Acetivibrio cellulolyticus CD2: one gene and its partner. The protein of the gene in region 2 interacts with the protein of the main gene of each other region in a pairwise test. Links are inferred from orthologs where the notes say so. Each region holds a gene or a part of one and is shown on either strand. Other genes may lie near its edges.

The links. Proteins that work in one complex are often made in the same cells at the same time.
Region 1: the proteins of ACECE_RS0220360 (region 2) and mrdA interact in binary tests that used the Escherichia coli proteins (3 or more experiments, as listed by UniProt). The link is inferred for Acetivibrio cellulolyticus CD2 from one-to-one orthologs.

The regions. Positions count from the first base shown.
Region 1 is NZ_JH556659.1:664,664-670,412, reverse strand. What follows is about bases 1,102-4,094. They hold mrdA (penicillin-binding protein 2), read right to left. Parts: upstream 3,665-4,094; coding sequence 1,538-3,664; downstream 1,102-1,537. Other genes in these bases: mreD (rod shape-determining protein MreD), read right to left, coding at 3,724-4,094; minC (septum site-determining protein MinC), read right to left, coding at 1,102-1,490. Also shown: septum site-determining protein MinD, read right to left, coding at 1-625; more of minC, read right to left, coding at 810-1,101; more of mreD, read right to left, coding at 4,095-4,239; rod shape-determining protein MreC, read right to left, coding at 4,236-5,066; ACECE_RS0222820 (rod shape-determining protein), read right to left, coding at 5,108-5,749. UniProt on the Escherichia coli protein: Catalyzes cross-linking of the peptidoglycan cell wall. Responsible for the determination of the rod shape of the cell. Is probably required for lateral peptidoglycan synthesis and maintenance of the correct diameter during lateral and centripetal growth.
Region 2 is NZ_JH556659.1:52,449-58,315, forward strand. Bases 1,914-5,024 are described here. They hold ACECE_RS0220360 (transglycosylase domain-containing protein), read right to left. Parts: upstream 4,626-5,024; coding sequence 2,202-4,625; downstream 1,914-2,201. Other genes in these bases: ACECE_RS0220355 (hypothetical protein), read left to right, coding at 1,914-2,102; ACECE_RS0220365 (helix-turn-helix domain-containing protein), read left to right, coding at 4,848-5,024. In the rest of the region: ACECE_RS0220350 (hypothetical protein), read left to right, coding at 104-1,201; more of ACECE_RS0220355, read left to right, coding at 1,506-1,913; more of ACECE_RS0220365, read left to right, coding at 5,025-5,312; sporulation protein YunB, read left to right, coding at 5,388-5,867. UniProt on the Escherichia coli protein: Cell wall formation. Synthesis of cross-linked peptidoglycan from the lipid intermediates.

The DNA of each region.
Region 1 (5,749 bases), 610 kb from region 2 along the record:
TGATCTTTTCATCATCCGGAACAACTCCAATTAAGTCAATAGCAAGTATGTCAATTATATCGTCAATTGTCATCATATCCCCGCGTTTTACCATATCAGGCCTTACCCTGTTTATAAGCAACTTAGGGTTTTTCAGTTCATTAGCTTCGAGTAATCCTATTATTCTGTCAGCATCCCTTACTGCTGAAACCTCAGGCGTAGTAACAACTATCGCCCTGCTAGCTCCGGCAATCGCATTTTTGAAACCCTGTTCGATACCAGCTGGACAGTCTACTAGTATAAAGTCAAATTCCTGCTTTAAGTCATCTGTCAGTTTTACCATCTGCTCTGGAGTCACAGCAGACTTATCTCTTGTCTGCGCTGCTGGAAGCAAATGAAGTCCTTCATATCGCTTGTCCTTTATTAAAGCTTGCTTAATTCTGCAAGTACCTTCAACTACATCAACAAGATCATATACAATTCTGTTTTCCAACCCCATTACAACATCCAAATTTCTAAGCCCTATATCTGTATCAATCAAAACAACCTTCTTACCCTGAAGCGCTAATCCGGTACCAATATTAGCTGTCGTTGTAGTTTTTCCTACACCGCCTTTGCCTGAAGTTACTACAATAACCTCTCCCATCTATGTCTACCTCCCGCCATATATTCAGAAAAAATGCTACTTCGTAATCGAGAAATAGCCCTATTTTCTATAAAATACTTTTGCATAAATACATGTTGTATATAAATTCTATTTTTATCATTAATAACACTATATATTTCTTTTTATCATTTGTCAATTCCTCATTAATCATTACACACAAGACTTACCGAGAGGGTAAATATCTCTCAATATATACAATATCGTCCTTGATATACGCAAGTTCAGGTGTAAACTGACCTCCAGTATCTTTTTCATCCGGAGCACGTGTTATTACATCAGCAATCCTTAACTGCGTAGGTTGAAGATTTAGAGCTACTACAATTGCTTCCTTATTTCCATTGGCACCTGCATGTACAATACCTCTTAATGATCCCATAATCACAACATTTCCCGTTGCAATTATTTCGCCTCCGGGATTTACATCACCTACAACAACCAGATTACCGTCAAAATTGACCAATTGACCCGATCTGACAGTCCCCCTGTAAAATTTGGTTATTCCTTCTTCCAACCCTTTAAAGAAAAAATTACTCATCCTGATCTTTGCGTGAGGTTGAGGGTGTGGCTCAACTTCAACTTTCGGCGGTTCTTCCGTATCCATTTCAATACCTGTTATCTTTGCCCCGCTCTTATTTTGGAGAAGTTGAAATACTTTCTCCTCTTCTGCAAATGACAACTTTTTGCCCCGATACTTAATCAAAAGCGTAGCACCTTTAAAAAATTTCCCCGCAGATAATACCTTTTCCTCTATCTGCCTTAGTATCTCATTAAATTCAACATCTTCCTTAAAAATAATAGTGAGACAGTTTAAAGACCCCTTAAAAACTACACTGCCTTCCTTCATTTATAATAACCCCCATTGCATTAATTTATTGTTTAATTTTTAGTCGATTAGTGTGTAAATCCAACTCTTTCCACTGCAATTTGATCATCACTATGCGCATCACTGTTTAATCCAAAGTATTCTTCCAGTACATCACGCGCAATCGGTGCAGTGTTTGTCCCCCATACACCATGTTCCACAACTACAGCTACTGCAATTTGAGGATTTTCTGCTGGGGCGTAGGCAATAAAAAGACCATTTGATGAACTTCCTTTAGATTCATTTCCTGTTTCAGGTGTACCAGTTTTAGATGCAACAGTGAACGGAAAACCCTGAAAAGTGGAAGATGCAGTTCCTTCAACTGAGTTTGAAACCAAAACCATACCCTCTTTAATAGCCTCCAGAGTTTCCTTTTTAACAGGAACAGTTTCATATTCCGGCTTAGTTTCCATCACAATGGAACCATCATATTTTTTTACACGTTTTATCAAATGAGGCTTATATTTTTTCCCTCCGTTTGCAAGAGTACTAACATAGTTTGCTAATTGAATAGGAGTAAACTCATTGTTAAATTGTCCTATTGCTGCCTGCGCTGTGTCTGCCGGCCTCCAATCATCATTCCAGGTCGCCTTTTTTGTTTCCTTGTTAGCTCTTGTACCTTTCTTCTCTCCACCTATTTCAAGACCTGTGAGTTCTCCAAGTCCAAATAACTTTGCCCACTTATCTATTTTATCAATCCCTGTACTGTAGCCAATTTCGTGGAAGTATATATTGCATGAAGTCATCAATGCCTCATTGAGATCTATTTCATAATGGGGACCTTGATGATTTCTATATTCCAAGCAGTAAAACTTCCAACCACCAATTGTCGTATATCCCTTATCATAAAGCTTTGTCTTTGGAGTTATTACTCCTTCTTCAAGTGCAGCTACTGCGGTAATAGGCTTGTAAATTGACCCAGGGGTGTATTTCCCCCCAATAGCCCTATTGAGCAAAGGTGTGTTTTTATTATCAGTATTATACTCCATTTTTTTCTTCTCAGCCTCAGTATCATCAGCCCCTGCCAAAAAAACACTAGGATCGTATGTCGGATAACTTGCCATCGCAAGGATTTCACCATTATTGACATCCATTGCAACAACTGCCCCTGCAAAAGCGTCCCCAAAATTCTTTTTAAAATCGGCTTCCGACTTAATCTCCTCAATATTACGCTGTAAAGATTCCATTGCAACCTTTTGAAGCTTTGAATCAATAGTAAGATAAACATCATTTCCCGGTATTGCCGGTTCACTGTTTAATTCAGCAGTCAGCCTGCCGCTGGTGTCCACTTCAACCTTTTTCTTTCCATTTATTCCTCTTAAATATTTTTCGGCAGCTTGCTCAATACCTATCTTACCAATTTTGTCATTAAACTTATATCCAGAATCTTTATTGGCTTCGTATTCTTTGTCAGTCATCAAACCTATATAACCTAATACGTGTGCAAAATCAGATGCATCAACATACTTTCTTTCGGGCTCCATATCAATAAGAACACCTGGGAACTCATAACTTCGTTCTTCAATCTGAGCCACTGTCTTGGAGTCCACGTCCTTTGCAATACAAAGTGGATTAGATGCTGTATACCCCTTGATAAGCATGTCATAACGCATGCACATTATTTTATAAGCTTCTTCGTCAGTATACTTCTTATCAATATTAAACTTTTTCTCCCTGAAATACTTAAAAACATCCAAAGGTGTTTTCAACAACGCTATATCCTTATCCTTTAAAACCATCTCACTCTTCCACTTTGCCAGGGCTTTATCCGATTTTTTAATTTTATTCCCATATGCTATAGGGTTAAAAGTCAGATAATCTGCAAGTCCTGATTCGTATGAATCGCCATTTTTTTTAAAAATATCAATTAATTTAAGGATCATCACATTAACTTCAGCTTCTTTAAGGCCAGTTTTTGCCACCTGAACTGTATACCCAACTCTATTTGTAGCAATAGGTACCCCATAGGTATCTGCTATTATACCCCTTGATGCAACAATCTCCCTTTCTTGATAAAGCCTTTGCTGGGAACTTTCGTCATTCTCTTTTCCATGAATTATTTGAAGGTTTACCAACTGAACCACAATTACCCCAAAAACAAGCGAAAACATAATCGCAAGTAAAACATATCTTTCATTTGATCTTTTTTCTTCCATAACCTCACCACCAGTTATATCGAATAGTAAATTAAGAATTACACTTAACTAAGAAATAATCAATACCTTCTGGAACTTTTGTCAAATTCCTCAAAACGCCTGTGCAATTTAACTACTATTATAAATACAAATATAGAAATTACACTGTTATAAATTGCTTCAGGTAGAATTACATTCTGCATCGGATAGATGAAACCAAGTGGTCTTCTTAAAAATGTGTTTAAAAAGTAAACTAGATACTCATAAACTATTGTCGACAGAAAAGTAAAAAAAACTGCAATAAGAATATTTTCCCTATAAAGCTTTTTATTTATAGAACCAATAACAAGCCCAAGGTAAAGCCCCAATAATGTATAAAATCCAATAACCATGCCTGAAACTGAATCCTGCAACAGTCCGCAAAAGAAACCTACTATTGCACCCTCAATATTATTTCTTAAAAGCCCTACAATAACTATTACAACTAAAATTATATTAGGCTTAACCCCATAAACACTCATAGAACTACCTAAAGTAGATTGAATCAAAACTGTCAGAAAAATTAGGATAGTATAGGCAATTATTTTTCCTCTCATCTGTTATCTTCGCCTTCACTGTTAGTATTCTTGGTATTTAAAACAAACACTTCTTCAAGCCTTCTGAAGTCGACAGATGGCTCAATAATAGCATACCTGTCCAACTCATTTGTTCTTTGCCTTACTTCCTTTACTTTGCCTATAGCGATACCTTTCGGATAAATTCCACCCATACCTGAAGTTTCAACAGTGTCGTTCACTGATATATCCACATCAGCAGGAATATATTCCATTATGCAAAGACCTTGGTCTTTAAGCTTTGCATCACCTTTTATAACAACTAAATCGCTGGTCTTAGTCAACCTTGCACTGACGGAACTGCCTTCATCTATTATGGATATAACCTTCGAGGATAAAACATCTGTTCCCATAACTCTTCCTACAAGACCATCACTTGTCACAACCGGAAAGTCATTTAATGTACCATCCTTTGTTCCCCTGTCTATGGTAAAAATATTAAACCAGTTACCCATATCTTTTGCTATTATATTAGCTCCCATCATCTTCATACTGCTATATTGATCTTTTATATTCAGAGCTTTTCTAAGTTCTTTGTTCTTATCTTCTAACTCTGACAGCTTCCTATTTTGACTTTTCAAATCATTATTTTCTTTCTTTAAAGACTCATTTTCTTTTCTCAACTTATTAATATCATCAAAATGAGCAAAAAAATCATTAATCTTCCCGCCTGAAAAATCTATAAATCTCTGGAATGGAGATAAAATAGTACTAAAAACATCCCCTACATAATTAACCTTGTTATTTGGCATTGAAGAAAAACCTATAACAACCAATATTGCTAAAGTAATAACTAATAAGATAAACACTTTGCTTTTTATAAGACGTAACAAAATACATTATCTCCCTTCTATCTTAGTTTTTTAGGAGAAATAAGCACTTTCTTTAATGTTTCTATCTCTTCTAGCACCTTTCCCGAACCCATTACTACACAATCTAAAGGTTTTTCAGCTACTGACACAGGCATACCCGTCTCACCTTTAATTAACCTGTCAAGTCCACTTAAGAGAGCCCCACCACCTGTAAGCATTATACCTCTGTCCATAATATCTGCTGCAAGCTCTGGTGGAGTCTTTTCAAGGGTAAACTTTATTGAATCAACTATGGAATTTATAGGCTCTTTCAAAGCTTCAGCAACCTCAGATGAGGTTATGGTTATATTCTTCGGAAGACCAGTTATAAGATCTCTTCCTCTTATTTCCATAGACTCCTCTTTAGGCTTCGGATAAGCTGCCCCTATGGTCATTTTTATCTCTTCAGCAGTTCTCTCACCTATCATCAAATTATACTCTTTTTTAACATAGTGTACAATAGCTTCATCCAACTCATCACCCGCTATACGCAAGGATTTGCTGGTAACTATACCACCAAGAGAAATAACTGCAACTTCACTTGTTCCACCACCAATATCAACAACCATACTTCCCGATGGTTCCTCAACAGGCAAATTTGCACCTATTGCAGCTGCCATAGGTTCTTCTATAAGGTAGGC
Region 2 (5,867 bases):
ATAGCTTATTTCGAATATGGGAGTTATTTTTGCTATTGTTTTTGAGTTATTACACATTATAATGGCTGCAAATATGAGCAGGGCTATGGAGAGGAGATATTAAGTGAAAAAGAATAAATTGGCAATTAATGTTTTAATAATTGTGTCATTGTTAATAATTAGTGGATGCAAAAAGTTTGAAAGTATTGATAATCCTAAAAACTTAACTACTTCACCGTCAATGACTTCTGCTATTACAGTAGCTCCAACGATTGCACCGACAATAGTGCCAACCGTTAAATCTATAATAAAGCCAACCCTCAATCCAGAGGAACGTTCCATGGAAGCCTACAAGAAATTTATGAAAAATGAAACGAAGGTATCTTTTGACCTTTTTATGCCAAAGGACGGTATGGACGAAGCTTTATACAAAAAGGGAAGTGAATATACATTTTCGGAAGTACTCGACATAGTTACAACGAATTATTATAATTATTCTTCAAATAAGAAAATTAAATACATAGATCATAGCTATATCGATTGCGGTAAGGATGGAGTAAACGAATTGGCTCTTCGTTTAAATGGTATGGATATTTATAGTGAGGATGATGATAGTACTCTTGTTTATATCATAAAATATATCAATGGGAAACTATCTGTTTGTTATTATTACGAGACTTGGGCCAGAAGCGAATCTACAATAAATGAATATGGATATTATCAGTCTTATGGTAGCGGTGGAGCAAGCAATCATGGTGCAGAATATGGTCTTATTGACAAAGATGGTAACTGGCAGCCAATTGTATATATTGAAAGTGAAACTGATATTAATCAGCTTGCTTTGTCAGACAAGCTAGGGCAGATTCCTAAAATGGCGGAGGCAAAGGGAATATCAGGCGGGATTGAGCTGGATACCATTCGTTTTGATAATAATAGTAATGCAGCTAATTCAGATGAGATTGGCAATAAAGAGTGCTTTTACACATTTTATATTTATGACGATAATTGGGAGCCAATCAAGGATCCGAACCTTTATACGAACAGCATATATAAAGAAATCTTCGATGAGGCATTGGTACCATTTATTACGCCAGATGAGCTTTCGGCTATTATTTCGGAAAAAGAGGAAAAGGTGGGAGCTACAGCTGAAATCAAAGAAGGGGCAGAAACTACATGGAAGACACTTAATGGGAACATGTTTTCAGAGTATGTAGGAAGATAGTCTATAGAATGAAAAAGAATATCGAAAAAATGAAAAGATATGAGGGCTGCTGTCTGTGGTAGCAGAACCGCAATGAGGGCAACAAAAAATATCATAACCAAAGTCGCCATAATAAAATTGGGAAGTTAAATAAATGTGATATGATGAAATGCAAGTTTTATTTAAGAGGAGCTCGTTCTGAGCTCCTCTGAGACACGGGGCAAAGTGGTACAGACTGTGAGGTGTCTCCAACTACAGGTGCAATTATGGGAAGATCATATTTTATATCCACTGAATTTATGGGTACTTGGTGCAGAAGGTAGGTGTGCAAATAATGCTTATTTGGAAAGGGAAGCCAGATCAGTTGAGATATGTTTTGAGTGCTTGGGCATCTTATGTAATAGGAACTTTTATGATGCTTTTCGTTGTTTTTTGGTTTTGTTTGGTTGTTAAATTATTGCATTTGAAATACTTTGTTCAACAGTACAACATATCAGCTTTTATTAAATACTTTGCCATTACTGCAATATTTGCAATTGTTTTCATTACTTTAGGACTGTCACTATCTCTAGGCGTCTATAAAAAGATAATAAAAAATAGCCCAACTACTGAATATGAATTAACTGAAGAAACAATTAAAGTAACGAGCATAGATAAAGTGAGTATACTTAAGCTTTCAGACATAAAGGAAGTTTATGTTGTGCGTACTTGGGCATATTTTAGTAAAGAATATGGTGATGTTTATTTTAAAACTTCTGAGAAGGAGATTCTTACATATGGTTTGAATGCAATAGTAACTAGACGAGAAATACCAAAAGCTTTAGGTGTGGTTGCCATTAAAAATCCTGAGGAATTAGCAGACAAAGCTATATTTATCATTAATAAAAATAGAGGAACAAACATGAAATATACAATAATTTGAAGTTACTCCTTGAAATTTTTCAAAATTAAGAGGTAATTACCAAACTGCGAAGTTTGAGTAATTACCTCTCATCGTTCCAATAGCAATTTCCTTGTTTTTTTAATTAAACAAACCACCAAACCAGTCTAGCAATGAGTTGTCCTTTGAGTTATCTTGTGAATTGCCTCCTGAATTAGCATTCGTATTATCTTGTGAATTTGGACCATGTAAATTACAGTACTCGCCTGCAGGAAGCTCGTATTTCCAGTCTGTTGGATATGGGTCTCCCGGGTTGAGCGGAGTATATGCTTTCTTACGTTGAATAAATATCTGCTCAATTACTGACCCGGCAGGGCAGTAATCACCTGCAAGCAGGTTCCTGCCAAAGATATCTTTACTGTCTTTGCAAACTTTTGCACGAACATGAACATCACAAGTATCTTCATCATCAGGCTCTGTTCCCTTAATGAAATATTCTTCTCTGACTGCATTGCCTCTTGGGTCATTTTGGCACAATTCGGTGGCAATTTTGCCGGAGTATTTGCATATTGTTTTCTTAACAATACCAGATGCTTTTTCAAAGTCAGTCGGTTTAAGGTTCTTATGAACCTTATCCATAACGTCATGCCATATTTGCTGTGCTCTGTTGCGTTCGTTTGTTGACAAGGATACCTGCCTGTCATAGCCATACCATGTTGCACCGACATAATAGTTAGTAAACCCTACAAACCATTTGTCGCGATTATTATTTGTTGTACCAGTCTTACCAGCAACTGGCATTTTACCATTCTGAAGTTTACAACGATTTGCTGTTCCATCAGGAGAATTGACAACATCTTTCATCATATTTGTCATTATATAGGCTGTAGACTCTTCATAAACAATATTATGTGAAGGCTTTTTTTCAAGAATAATATTGCCGTGCATGTCTTCAACTTTTGTATAGGTTGTAGGTTCATAATACATACCCTTGTTTACAAAAGGAACATAAGCTGCTGCCATCTGAAGAGGGCTGACTCCTTTGTCCATACCACCCATAGATAGCGCCAGATTGCGTTCATTTTCCCTGTTTATATTGACTCTGCTCAGGTATTTAAGGGATAAATCCGGGCCTAAATAATTTTTCCATACTGTTGCAGCAATTACGTTTACAGACTTTGTGATACCATCATGGATGGTTGTAAGACCGTCATAATCATTTTTACCGCCTGAATTTCTGGGATAAAGCCCATAACTCACTCCGTTCAAGTATACAGGAACATCATCAACTACTGTTGCAGCAGTAATTAAACCTTCATTAATTGCTGGACCGTAAACGGCGATAGGTTTGATAGTGGAACCCGGCTGTCTCTCTATTGAGGTTGCTCTGTTTAACGGAATACCAACTTTTTTACCTGCACCTCCATACATAGCCCTAACCTGCCCGGTTTTAGGATCGACTATTACCATGGCTGCCTGCGGTGATTGACTTGTCTTGTTATTTACCTTTGTGAAGTATTCATCGTTCAAAAAGACGTCGTCCATGGCTTTTTGTACAGTGGAATCCATGGTTGAGTATATTCTAAGTCCGTTGTTATATATAGTTTTGATAGCCATATCTTCTGAATATCCTATAGCCATAAGATCTTTTTTTACATCTAAAATAACCTGATCTACAAAATATGGCTGGCTGCTGGCAACTTGCTGTTTATGTTTATTAGATTCGGCAAAAGCAACTTCCTGTTTTAAGGCATTATCGTACTCTGGCTGCTCTATAAAACCAAGATCAAGCATTTCCTTTAAAATAATCTTCTGCCTTTTAAGGTTACTCTCTCTACCTTTTGTAGTAAATGGATCATACTTTCCAGGAAGGTTGGTTATTCCTGCAAGCGAAGCACATTCGGCCAGGGTAAGATCCTTTACGTCCTTTCCGAAATAGGTTTTGGAAGCGGATTGTACTCCATAGCAATTTTCACCCATATATATAAGGTTCATATAGATCTCAAGTATTTGATCTTTGGTTATATTGCGCTCAAGTTCCATTGCACGCCATGCTTCCTGGACCTTTCTTTTTATGGAACGTCTGTCTTCACCTGTGACGTTTTTTATAACCTGCTGGGTAATGGTACTTCCACCATGAGATTCACCCCCGGGAAGTATAAAATTGATAATAGCACTTCCAAATCTTTTAAAGTCAATACCGTGATGTTCATAATAACGCTTATCTTCTATTGCAACATAGGCATCTTTCAAATCCTGGGGAATGTCCTTTTCGTCAACCATCTCTCTGTTTTGTACCCCTTGAAGGGCAACAACTTCTTTGTTTTTCGAATCATAAACATGGGTAGTAAAACCTTTAAGCATAAGTTGGTCGGAAGTTATAGGTTCAGAAGTTTTGATATAAGCGAACGCTGCACCAGTGACTATACCTGCCAATATAACACATATAGTAAACCCAATAAGAAATAAAATTCTGAAACAATTGCGTATAATTCTCCCCGTTGATGATTGCTGTTTCTTTTTACTTGTTCTTTCTTTAGAAACAGCGGTTTTCTTAGAGTTCATAAAAGCTCCTCTCCTTTAATAAGCACATCAAAAGTTAGTCTTTCTATGAAAAACTTATTACATTATAACATATCGCATCTGTAGCTGCAATCGATAGGGAAAAGCCTTTGTGGCAAGCGCTATATGTAAATTATCTTTAACTGCTGGTTAAAATTGTTTATCATTTTCCTATTGTAAAATTCAAATTGATTTTATAGAATAGAATAAAAAGAATAAGGGGGTATGTGCGTGGAAATTAAATTCGGGGAAATAATCAAGGCAAAACGCGAAGAGAAGAATTATTCCCTCATAGATTTCGCAAAGGTTGTTGGAATATCTGCAGGATACCTTTCACAATTGGAGAACGGACGCAAAGCAAACCCTAAACTTGAAATTGTACTTAAGATAATAAAAGAGCTTGAAGTTGACATTGACATGCTTCTAGGACTTGATAATTCAAATGAGAATTTGAGTATCAAGATGCCGTCGCTGCTTAAGTTGATTGTTGCCAAGGATAGAAATTACAAGGTTTTAGAGGATAAGGAAGTACTGAAGAAGGTATGTAATATTATTGACAAATCATTAGACTGTAAATATCTCATTGAGAACAAATCCCTGTATGAAATGTTTTTAGAGGATATATATGTGCAGATAGAGACAACATTAAAGAGATATTTGGCTTTCCAGATAATAAAAGATGCTATTTAGGGATGAACTGTTAAGATTTAGGTAATTCACAAAAAAACTTCTTTAATCATACTATAATGATAAGGAGGTTTTTTTATGCGTAGAAAGACCAATTTGTATCAACGTCTGTGGTATGTGAGGCGTAACAGAAAAAGAGTTAAAGCTTATGTTGCTATTGTTTTTATAGTGATTACTTTAATATTGTTTCTTTCTTTTATTGAAAACCGATTGAGGGCTAGTATGGCTCAAATATCTGAATACAAGGTGAAATCCATAATAACGAGAGTAGTTGGTAATGCAGTTAGTGAGAACTTTCCGGATAACATAGAATATAATGATATAGCAACAATTAGCAAGGATGAAAGTGGTAATATTACATCTGTACAAACTGATATAGCCAAGCTGAATAGAATATTTGCAAATGTCTCGCTAAGTGTTCAGGATCAATTATCAGGATTAGATGGAGAAAAGATTTCAATACCATTAGGAACAATTTTGGGAGAACCAATATTTGCGGCATGGGGACCAGATATAAATTTCAAGGTAATTCCCACAGGAAGTGTTGAGACGGATTTT